Regions from separate parts of the Clostridium sp. BJN0013 genome, predicted to be linked through region 2. Evidence: riboswitches for the same ligand, from Rfam matches in the RefSeq annotation. Region 2 holds a riboswitch; each other region holds the start of a gene.
The links. Region 2 has a riboswitch for cyclic di-GMP ahead of AB3K27_RS07095 (3-oxoacyl-[acyl-carrier-protein] synthase III C-terminal domain-containing protein). Riboswitches for the same ligand answer to the same signal wherever they lie in the genome.
Positions count from the first base shown of each region.

Region 1 (3,285 bases), 200 kb from region 2:
AACTAAAGGAGTATGTCTTAATCCAAAGTCAATACTTCCTGATGCAACTGATGGAACAATTTGAGCTGCTGGTATTTCTCCCACATATTTAATTTTTATTCCCTGTTCTTTAAAATATCCCTTTGAATCAGCAATATACACTGCATCATACCATTGAGTATTGGGATATTTTATTATGATTTCTTTTGAATTTGATGTATTTTTGCTGTTAGTGTTATTTGACTTAGAACATCCAACTGTCCCTAAAGATAATATTGCCGTTAAGACTAAAATTAATAAATTTTTCATGTTCAATTTTCCTCCCATTATTAAATAACATTAGCATAATTTAATATGGGCATAGCGCTATACTCCATTATGTAAATTTTTACTTGAATTGATTAGTCATAATATTTATGAGTATTTTTAATAAAAATTCACGTAAAAATAAATTTAGTCTCCAGTATTTCTGGTGAACTGAAATGTATTAATATATTTATTTTGTAAAATAAAAAACTTTCTTGTAAAAACGAGATACAAGAAAGTAGATTTTCTCAATTCTCATCTTTCAGGTAATTACCTGTAGGAATTAGCACCTTTAAATAAAATTTAGGTTGCCGGACATCATAGGGCCAGTCCCTCCGTCTCTCTAGATAAGAAATATATTTAATTAGCATTATGATATCAAATAAAATATACTTTGTCAATGAGAAGATGAAAAAGCAGAATGCACACTAAGAAAAAATAAGAACCTAGTAGGATCCACGGTCAGGCTTTAAATGTGGACAGTTATTATAAATAATTTAGTTTCCAATTTGTATATCTATATATAATGAAAGGCTGCCGGTAGATGTAAATAATAGTATTATACATGGACATCTATTATCTGTAATCATGACAGATAATGATCTTATCTGCCGCTTCTGACCAGTTTGTATTTTCTAAATTAATATTACCTTCACTTATAGTTTTATTGAGATCCAGTAAGAATTCTGCCATAAAATTAAATGTACTTCCCTCATTTTCTTTACTTTCAAACCATATATTTCTATTTATAATTTTTACCAGTTCTTTTGATATTAAAAGTCCAAGGCCTGTAGTAGAATGATATTTACTGTGAGGTGGCTGATGGCAAATAAATTTTTTGAAAATTTGATTTTTAACTTCCTCTTTAATGCCCATACCTGTATTTTCTATGGAAAATTCTAAAATTACTTTTTCATTGTTTCCATTATAAACTTCCATAAAACTTATTGAAATTGTATTATTTTTATGGTAAGATTAAACAAATTAAGGGAAACGATGAAATACGCACTTTAATTCGGGCATCCTTGTGTGTATTAGAGTTAGTGATGCAACCGGCCCTGTGTTCATAAATAGCATTTATGAATACGGGGTCTTGTTTTTTAAAAATGGAGAGTGGGTTATGGATATTTATTATGGTATTGTTGTTTTAATTTTTGGGGCTATAGTGGGAAGCTTTTTAAATGTTTGTATATGTAGAATACCTAAAGGTGAGTCCATTGCATATCCACCTTCACATTGTATGAATTGTAATAAAAAAATTAAGGTGTATGACCTAATTCCTATAATAAGTTATGTAGTTTTAAGGGGAAGATGTAGATATTGTGGTAAAAAAATATCTTTCAGATATCCTGTCTTGGAATTTATAACAGCAATATTTTATCTATGTGTTTATATTAAATTTGGTATAAGTATAGAATTTGTAAAATACATAGTATTTATAAGTATTATGATCGTGATAGGAATGATAGATTCTGATACTAAAGATGTTTATTTTAAAACTACAGGAACAGGTATAGCTGCTGGCATAGTATTTTTAGGAATATATTTTTATAGGGGAATGCCTATAAAAACCTACATTTATGGAGGAATATTGGCAGGAGTTTTTTTATCTTTAATTATCCTTATAACTAAAGGTGGCATGGGTTGGGGAGATGTGGAAATTTCAGTGGTATGTGGCCTATTTTTGGGGTTTAAATATACAATAGTTATGTTGTTTATGGCTTTTATTATAGGGGCGGCTGCAGGAGTAATTCTCATCTTGCTGAGAAAGAAGTCTAGAAAGGATTATATTCCCTTTGGACCATTTATGGTTATAGCTTCTGCAATTACAATATTTCTTGGAGAAGGTATTATAAAATGGTACTTATTTAGTTGCTTATAAATGGAAAAATTATTTTTGAGAAGATGTGTTAGTTTAAGGGGTGATGTGATAAAGTTGAATCCAGTGATTCTTAATAATTTAGACAATTTTCTGCTTATTTTTTAATTTTAATTAAGGGGGATAAAGATATTATGGAAGTGATAAAAAAGAAGAGGGGTTTTACACTGATTGAGCTTATGATAGTTCTTGCTATTGTAGCTATACTGGCTGTGGTTTTAGTACCTAAATCCCAGATATTTAAAAATAATTCTAAAAATGCAGGGGTTACAACTAATGTCAATACTGTAAGGGCATATCTGGAAACTAAGGCTAGTAACGTAGGAGGCAATACTACCTATTTAAATAAGGCAGAGTTATTAAACGAATTTAAAGGAGCTTTTGTCACAGGCAATACATCAAATCAGTTATTCAATCCATTTACTAATAAGAATGGTACAGGGAATGCATATGAAGTTATTGATAAGACAAATACTAGTCTTACCGATAATAGTAATGAAAAAACTGTAAAAAGTCATGCAGGACTATCCAATCCTAGCGCTGTCAAAAAAGGAGAAGTTATAGTGGTGGTATATAAAAATGGGTACGGCGTAGTAGGAGCTGATAGTGGCGGAAGTGCCACCCAGGCATTTATAGTTCAATAATTTTAAGGGAGAACATGTTTTGTCGTGTTCTCCCTTGGTATAATAAAACTATTAACGAATATAAGGAGTAGATTTATGTCAAAGATAAAAAAACGTCTGGGAGAAATTCTGGTAGATGCAGGAGTTATAACAGAAAAAATGCTACAAAAAGCCCTTATTTTACAGAAAAGCACAGGCGAAAAGCTTGGTAAAATACTTGTAGACAAGGGTTTTATTACCAATGAACAGATAGTAGATGCTATAAAGCAGCAACTTGGAATACCTCTGGTGAATTTGGATAATATCAATGTAAGGCAGGATATTATAGATATTATACCGGCAGGTATTGCAAAAAAATATGAAGCTATTCCCATAGATATTATGAATGGTTCTCTACTTGTAGCCATGAGTGATCCCCTAAATTATTTTGCTATTGAAGATATAAAGATGGCCACGGGATATAATATTAAAACAGCCATAACTTTAAAAAGCAGTATT
Region 1 covers NZ_CP162495.1:1,178,177-1,181,461, forward strand. The annotation lists gene AB3K27_RS06115 (ABC transporter substrate-binding protein) at 1-288, opposite strand, end outside; SAM riboswitch class I at 538-639, opposite strand; gene AB3K27_RS06120 (ATP-binding protein) at 862-1,224, opposite strand; cyclic di-GMP riboswitch class II at 1,266-1,352, shown strand; gene AB3K27_RS06125 (A24 family peptidase) at 1,406-2,167, shown strand; gene AB3K27_RS06130 (type II secretion system protein) at 2,299-2,808, shown strand; gene AB3K27_RS06135 (GspE/PulE family protein) at 2,884-3,285, shown strand, end outside.
Region 1: it holds a riboswitch for cyclic di-GMP, as region 2 does, so the genes downstream of both, AB3K27_RS06125 (A24 family peptidase) here and AB3K27_RS07095 (3-oxoacyl-[acyl-carrier-protein] synthase III C-terminal domain-containing protein) in region 2, are expected to answer to the same signal.

Region 2 (3,285 bases):
ATATTTGAAATAATTGAAAGAGTATCATTCAATGATTTTTGATTATCTTCTGTAATTCCTATAAGATTATTTATTTTATTTTTGCTGTCTTTAATCTTATCAACAACAACTTCATTAGTATTTAACAAAGTATGGAGTATATCTTCATTGTTATTTGATTTATCAAGCATTTCATCTGAATTCTGAGATGCGAGGCTTGTTGCATCTGAAACTTCAACAAGAGAACTTGTCTGTTCTGCAATAGCAGCACTTAAATTTTCACTAGATGATAAGACAGTATTTGAAATCTCAGATATTCTTTTAAATAACTTAAGCAATTTTTCATTTTCTTCTCTAATTTCAGCTTCTTTTTCACTAATTGATTTCAAGAGCTTTGATGCCATGTAGACCATTATAAAAAGAAGTACAAAAGTAATAACCACAGTAACCATAGTCATATATATTTCTGCACTTGCCAATTTTTCATACTTAAGAATAGATGGATTATGAATAAATACTATTACAATACATAAAGCACTTAATACTACTGAAGCTATTATCATTTTAAGATCGAAAAACAGAGCTCCGAGGATAACAAAAAAGATAACTATTAACCACACAGAATTCAAATGCATAGTAAAATTAAGATATAAATATTGAAAATACGTTATTGTTAAAACTAAGATTTTAGTTACATTTAAAGCTTTTGGGTCAATACTGTCGCAAGCAACTACCCATTTATAGCACTTATAAAATACTGCTCCATAAATAGCAACAAGTATTCCAAGTACAATCAAGGTATTTGAAGTTATTTCGTCGTTTATACCAATTAATTTCATAACAGAAAAACATATAAAAGACATAATGCAACATACCATGTAAATTATTAGAACTATTTTTAAAGACTTCTTATTAAAGATTTTTTGAAAACTTTCTTTATATTCCATTTAGTACCCCCATTATATAATTTTTATTTAAAATCTTGTTTAATATTTGAATAATATAACTATGCCTTGTGATCCTGCAGCAAATGTCCAAATCATTATATAGTCTCCTCTTTTTACCTTACCTTTTTCTATTGCTTCATAAAGTGCTATGAAGGGACTGCTTGTACCTGTGTATCCATATTTATCTCCAATATACAAGCTTTTTTCCTCAGATATATCCATAGCTTCTCTTATTTTATATATATTTTTAACTGCAAGCTGTGAAAAACAGAACATACTTATATCATCCTTTGTAATTCCATTTCGTTTAATCATTTTTTCCATAATTCTAACAGCATTTGAAATAAACTTCTCACTGCTAAAAGGAAGCCACTTAAGATAAAGTTCATCCAAATTTTTTGATTTCAAAAAACTTGAAAACCCACGGCTTGGATAAAGAACCTTGTCCACTATATCTGTGTTCACATAATATTCATTATCAATTAAGCCACAGTCCTCATCAACCTTTTCTAAAATCATTGCGCATGCTGCATAACCGTAATTACCATAACATAGCTCATTATCATGATTTATAATAGCATTATCGTCATCGCAGCCAATTATAAGAACTCTTTTTGCACGTTTTGATGACATAAGATAATTTGACATATTTTCAAGGGCAACAGCCATACCTGCACAATTTGCATTGACATCAAGGCACATTACATTAGCACTCATATTTAATTCTTTATGTATTAAAATTGACGTTGCAGGTGATATATATTCTGGCAATATGGAGGAATATATAATTGCATCAATGTCTTTTCCTTCAAGATTAGCTTTTTTTAACACGGATTTTCCTGCCTTTATAGTTAGTTGAAGGGCTGACTCACCATCATCTAGCATATATCTTTTATCTCTTCCCATTACATCTGCAAGTAGGTGTTTAATATCCTTGTCTTGTTTTCTAAAGTATTCAAGATAAAAATCATTTGAAATAACTTTTGATCCATGGCATACATCAATATAACTTAATTTTACTCCCAATTTATGTCCTCCCTAAAATAGCACTTTATCACTTTATAAATTAAAAGTGCCCATTATTTACTATTAATAATAGGCACCAAAATATACATGATTTTTTATAGTTAGATAAACTTTGGCAACCTGGCAATCATAGAAAAATAATTTTCTTAAGACCCATAGCTTTGCGACCCTACCTTTCGATAAGTGTGCTATTATCAATATTTATATAAACTATATTACGCCCAAATTTTACAAAATTCAATAGAAATATTTTATTTTTGTAATTTGTATGACGTAATTAGTGTAAATATGTAATTTATAGTAAAATATAATTTTACTATAAGATAAAAAAAGGCTGTTTTTTTATAGAATTTAAATTGTCTCATTCGTAATTTAGTTGTAGTATGTGATGCTGAGTAAATCATTTGTTACAAAATTGATAAATCGAATAGAAATATGATAGAGTATAAATCTGGTGGAGGAGAATAAACTACCTTGAAATAGTAACATTAGACTAGGGTTACTAACAGAAAATATTTGTCTATGAATAACCTTAGCTTTATATAGAACCATTACACAATCTTATTGGTTTAACTCTAATAACATAAGATGATGTGTTTATGTATAATAGCTCAATATTTTGAAAGTAAGTTTAAAACTTAATAGTTTTAGGTTTTTCTGTAAAGGAATATATGGTGGCAGTTGCACTTTTTAGGTAAAGTACTTCACAATTTCCATCGTCAGCAGCATACATATTTTTAAGATTTGGATATTCATCAAGCATATGTTGTCTAGCTTCAACTCTGTCATCCTGTACAGCAGTGGCTGTAATACGTATCCAAGTTCCATCTTTACCCATAGCACAGATCTCAACTTTAGGATTCTTTTTCATTTGTGCAAATACCTTTTTGACGTTTCCAGTCTGAATGTAAAGATTTCCTTCAAAGATAGCTATTGTACCAAAAGGTCGAACCCTTGGTTGATCGCCTTCAGATGTTGCTAGGTAATAGGTACCGATATCTTTTAGATATTGATAAACTTCATTCATTTTAATTACTCCTTTCAATTTGTATGATATAATCATTTTAACTCTTGTATTTAAAATAACAAGTATGATTTTTGCATAATTTTAGTATTAAATTAGGGTGTGTCTGAAAACTAAATATTGCGAAAGAACCGAGTTTTAGGTAAAATAAGATAAAAAACTTGGAGGGTGCAAATATGTCACAGAAGCGTTATGAAATATCAGATGAATAATGGGATCAAATAAAAAACTTAATTCCAATAGCAAAAACAGGACGACCTCCAAAAGACAACCGACTTATATTTAATGCCATACTATGGATTGCAAGAA
Region 2 covers NZ_CP162495.1:1,380,071-1,383,355, forward strand. The annotation lists gene AB3K27_RS07090 (methyl-accepting chemotaxis protein) at 1-926, opposite strand, end outside; gene AB3K27_RS07095 (3-oxoacyl-[acyl-carrier-protein] synthase III C-terminal domain-containing protein) at 966-1,952, opposite strand; cyclic di-GMP riboswitch class I at 2,064-2,152, opposite strand; gene AB3K27_RS07100 (pyridoxamine 5'-phosphate oxidase family protein) at 2,584-2,979, opposite strand; partial or broken gene AB3K27_RS07105 (IS5 family transposase) at 3,198-3,285, shown strand, end outside.

Region 3 (3,285 bases), 1.6 Mb from region 2:
GCAAATGTAGTAGTGGCAGCTGGCAAAGGATTGAAAAAGGCAGAAGATATGGCTATGTTAAAGGAGTTAGCCGATCTATTAGGAGGTGTAGTTGGAGCCAGCAGGGAAATAGTTGAAGAAGGTTTTATATCCAAAGATTTTCAAGTAGGATACAGCGGCAACAGGGTAAAACCTAAATTATATATAGCTTGTGGAATTTCAGGAGCACCACAGCACCTTGCAGGAATGAAAGAATCGGGTTTTATTGTTGCAATCAATACAGATCCTTCAGCTCCTATATTTAATATAGCAGACTATGGAATAGTTGATGATATGTATAAGGTAATACCTGATTTGATCACTAAAATAAAAGAAAGCAGTTTAGAAACTATAAATTGTTAAATAATAAAAAAGAAGGGATAAAAATGAATACAGATTTAATTAAAAATTCACCCGAGAAGGTAGTTGAAAATTTAAAAGCAATTGTAGGAGAAGATTGGGTTACAAGTGATTTATCTAAGATGCAGAGGTATCTTTATGATGAAACTGAATCTTTACTTCGTCCTGAAGCATGTAAAGATTGTGTGGTGGTAAAACCGGCGTCCCCAGAGGAAATATCAAAAATATTAAAATATGCAAACAAGGAATTATTGCCTGTAGTAGTTAGAGGTGGCGGAACAGGAGTAGTTGCAGGAGCCATACCCACGCAGCCAAGTATTATTTTATCCATAGAAAGATTAAACAAAGTTGTGGAATTTGATGAAAAGAATATTATGATTACGCTGGAAGCTGGAGCAACACTGGCACAACTATTAGAAGTATTAAGTAAAAATGGTAAGCTGTTTTTTCCAGTGCATCCAGGAGATGAAGGAGCACAAGTTGGAGGGATGGTGGCAGCAAATGCTGGAGGCACCAGGGCAGTAAAACATGGAATCATGAGAAATCATGTTAAGGCATTGGAAGTGGTTCTTGCTACAGGAGAAATAGTTACACTGGGTGGAAAGTTATTAAAGAATAATATGGGTTATGATTTGCTTCAACTTATGATAGGCGGAGAAGGAACCCTTGGAGTTATTACAAAAGTTACATTGAGATTATATGCTGCAAGTAAATATAATGGAACATTACTGGTTTCATTCAATAGCCAGAGAGAAGCTTGTGATGCAGTACCTGAAATACTACAGGAGGGAATTACACCTCTTGCTATTGAGTATATGGACAGGATCATATGTGAAGAATCAGCCAAGCAGCTTGGAACTAAGTGGCCCGCAGTTAAAGGTTCAGTAGATTTAATGTTTATACTTGATTATGCCAGTGAAGAGGATTTATATTCAAATAGTGAAAAATTAGTAGAAATATGTGAGAGACATAACTCTGTAGACAGCATTATAGCAGAAACTGAAAAAGAGCAGAGACATCTTTTGGAGATAAGAAGTAATGCATATGGTCCCTACAAAAATAATATAGCAGATATTATGGATGTAGCTGTACCACCTTCATCTGTACCTGATTTTTTTGATGATGTAAAAAGATTAACTAAAGAATATGACAATAAAATTGTTTCTCTTGGACATATAGGAGATGGAAATATTCATAATTTTATTATGGGTGATAATGGGAAGCTACCTGCTAATTATGAAGAACTTAAAGAAGCCATATATAAAACTGCTATAAAATATGGAGGAACAATAACTGCAGAACATGGAACTGGAAAACTGAGAAAAAAACATATGCCTCTTCAATTCAGTAAAAAGGAAATTGAAATTATGGAAGGAATTAAGAAAGTATTTGATCCAAATGGCATTTTAAATCAAGGAGATATGGTGGATTGAAGAAAAGTTTAATTAAATAATGAATAATCTTTTAAAAAATGAAAAAATTAAGGTAAAGTTTAGATATTATTCTTGAAAATTCTAAAAATTACATGTAAAATTATGAATATATATTGATAATAGCACACTTATTGAAAAATAAGGTCGCAAAGCTATGGGTCTAAAGAAAAGTTATTTTTCTATGATTGCCAGGTTGCCAAAATTATAATTATAAGACTTTAATATGTGTATTTATACTTTTTTGGTGCCTATGCTATATAGGCACCTTTTAATTTTTGATCAGGATGATAATTATTATTAATACTAATAATAAATTTAAATAAATGAAAGGACAGGTGTATTAAATTATGAAAAAACATGAAATTAATTTGGACAAGGGAAAAAAAGAATTGGATGTAAAAGTATGGGGTATGTATGAAGAGAAAGATGCTGAAAGTTTTATGGAAGAATTCCAAAAAATAGTATCTACTATACAACCTTCTCAGTACATTTTATCTTTTGATTGCAAAGAATTAAAGGTTTCTACCCGGGATATGGTGCCGATGTTGGAAAGCTGCTTTAAGATGTATAAAGATTTGAATTTCAAGAAAGTTATCATAAATGCGGGAAACAATGCAACTTTAAAGATGCAGTTTACAAGAATAGCCAGAAATTCAGGACTTGATGTGGAGATAGTATAATAGCCTATAGAGGAAATTAGGTGGAATCTTATAAACTTATTATTTTTGTTGTTTAAGGAGGGCTAATATGGGTGTAAAATTGAATTGTATTGATATCTGTCATGGTTCTAAAGTTGTTTCAAATGATTTTTATTTAAAGCACTTCGAGAAGCAAGGTAAACATGTAAATCATTTGTTAGAGGATATAATGGGTAGGGATAAAAGATTTATGTTTGACGATGATGAAACAACTTTATCTTTAGCTCTAAAAGTATCAAAATCTGTATTAGTCAAGGCAAACTTGACCGGTAATGACATAGATATGATAATATGTTCCTCTATATTGTCGGAATATATTGCACCTTCAATGTCAATTTTATTACATAAAGAGTTAAATGCAGGAAGAAATGTAATGTGTTTTGATATGAATGCCAATTGTGCTGGTATGACGGTTGCTCTGGAACTCGCATCAAATTATTTAATAGCATCAAATCGAGCAAAAAAAGCCTTGTTGTGGGTTATGATGATATGCATTCCTTGGTTGCTCCTAATAATGAACTTTGTTATGGCAATTATGGACATGCTGCTTGTGCAGTAGTTCTAGAAAAAGTAAATGAAAATTGTGGGATACTTGATGCGGAATATTATATAAACACAGAAGAAAGTGAAAATATTATGTGTCCACGGAATGGATTTTCCAGTTTTTTTAAATCAAAAAATGTAGATGAATTTCGTTTCAAATGGCTTCCTTTTGATGGAGGGGCATGCGTTTATCCTGCAGCTGAAATTATGACTAGAATGTTAAAGAAGAAAGG
Region 3 covers NZ_CP162495.1:3,860,368-3,863,652, reverse strand. The annotation lists gene AB3K27_RS19960 (electron transfer flavoprotein subunit alpha/FixB family protein) at 1-381, shown strand, start outside; gene AB3K27_RS19955 (FAD-binding oxidoreductase) at 405-1,811, shown strand; cyclic di-GMP riboswitch class I at 1,923-2,012, shown strand; gene AB3K27_RS19950 (hypothetical protein) at 2,159-2,491, shown strand; gene AB3K27_RS19945 (hypothetical protein) at 2,559-3,068, shown strand; gene AB3K27_RS19940 (3-oxoacyl-[acyl-carrier-protein] synthase III C-terminal domain-containing protein) at 2,999-3,285, shown strand, end outside.
Region 3: it holds a riboswitch for cyclic di-GMP, as region 2 does, so the genes downstream of both, AB3K27_RS19950 (hypothetical protein) here and AB3K27_RS07095 (3-oxoacyl-[acyl-carrier-protein] synthase III C-terminal domain-containing protein) in region 2, are expected to answer to the same signal.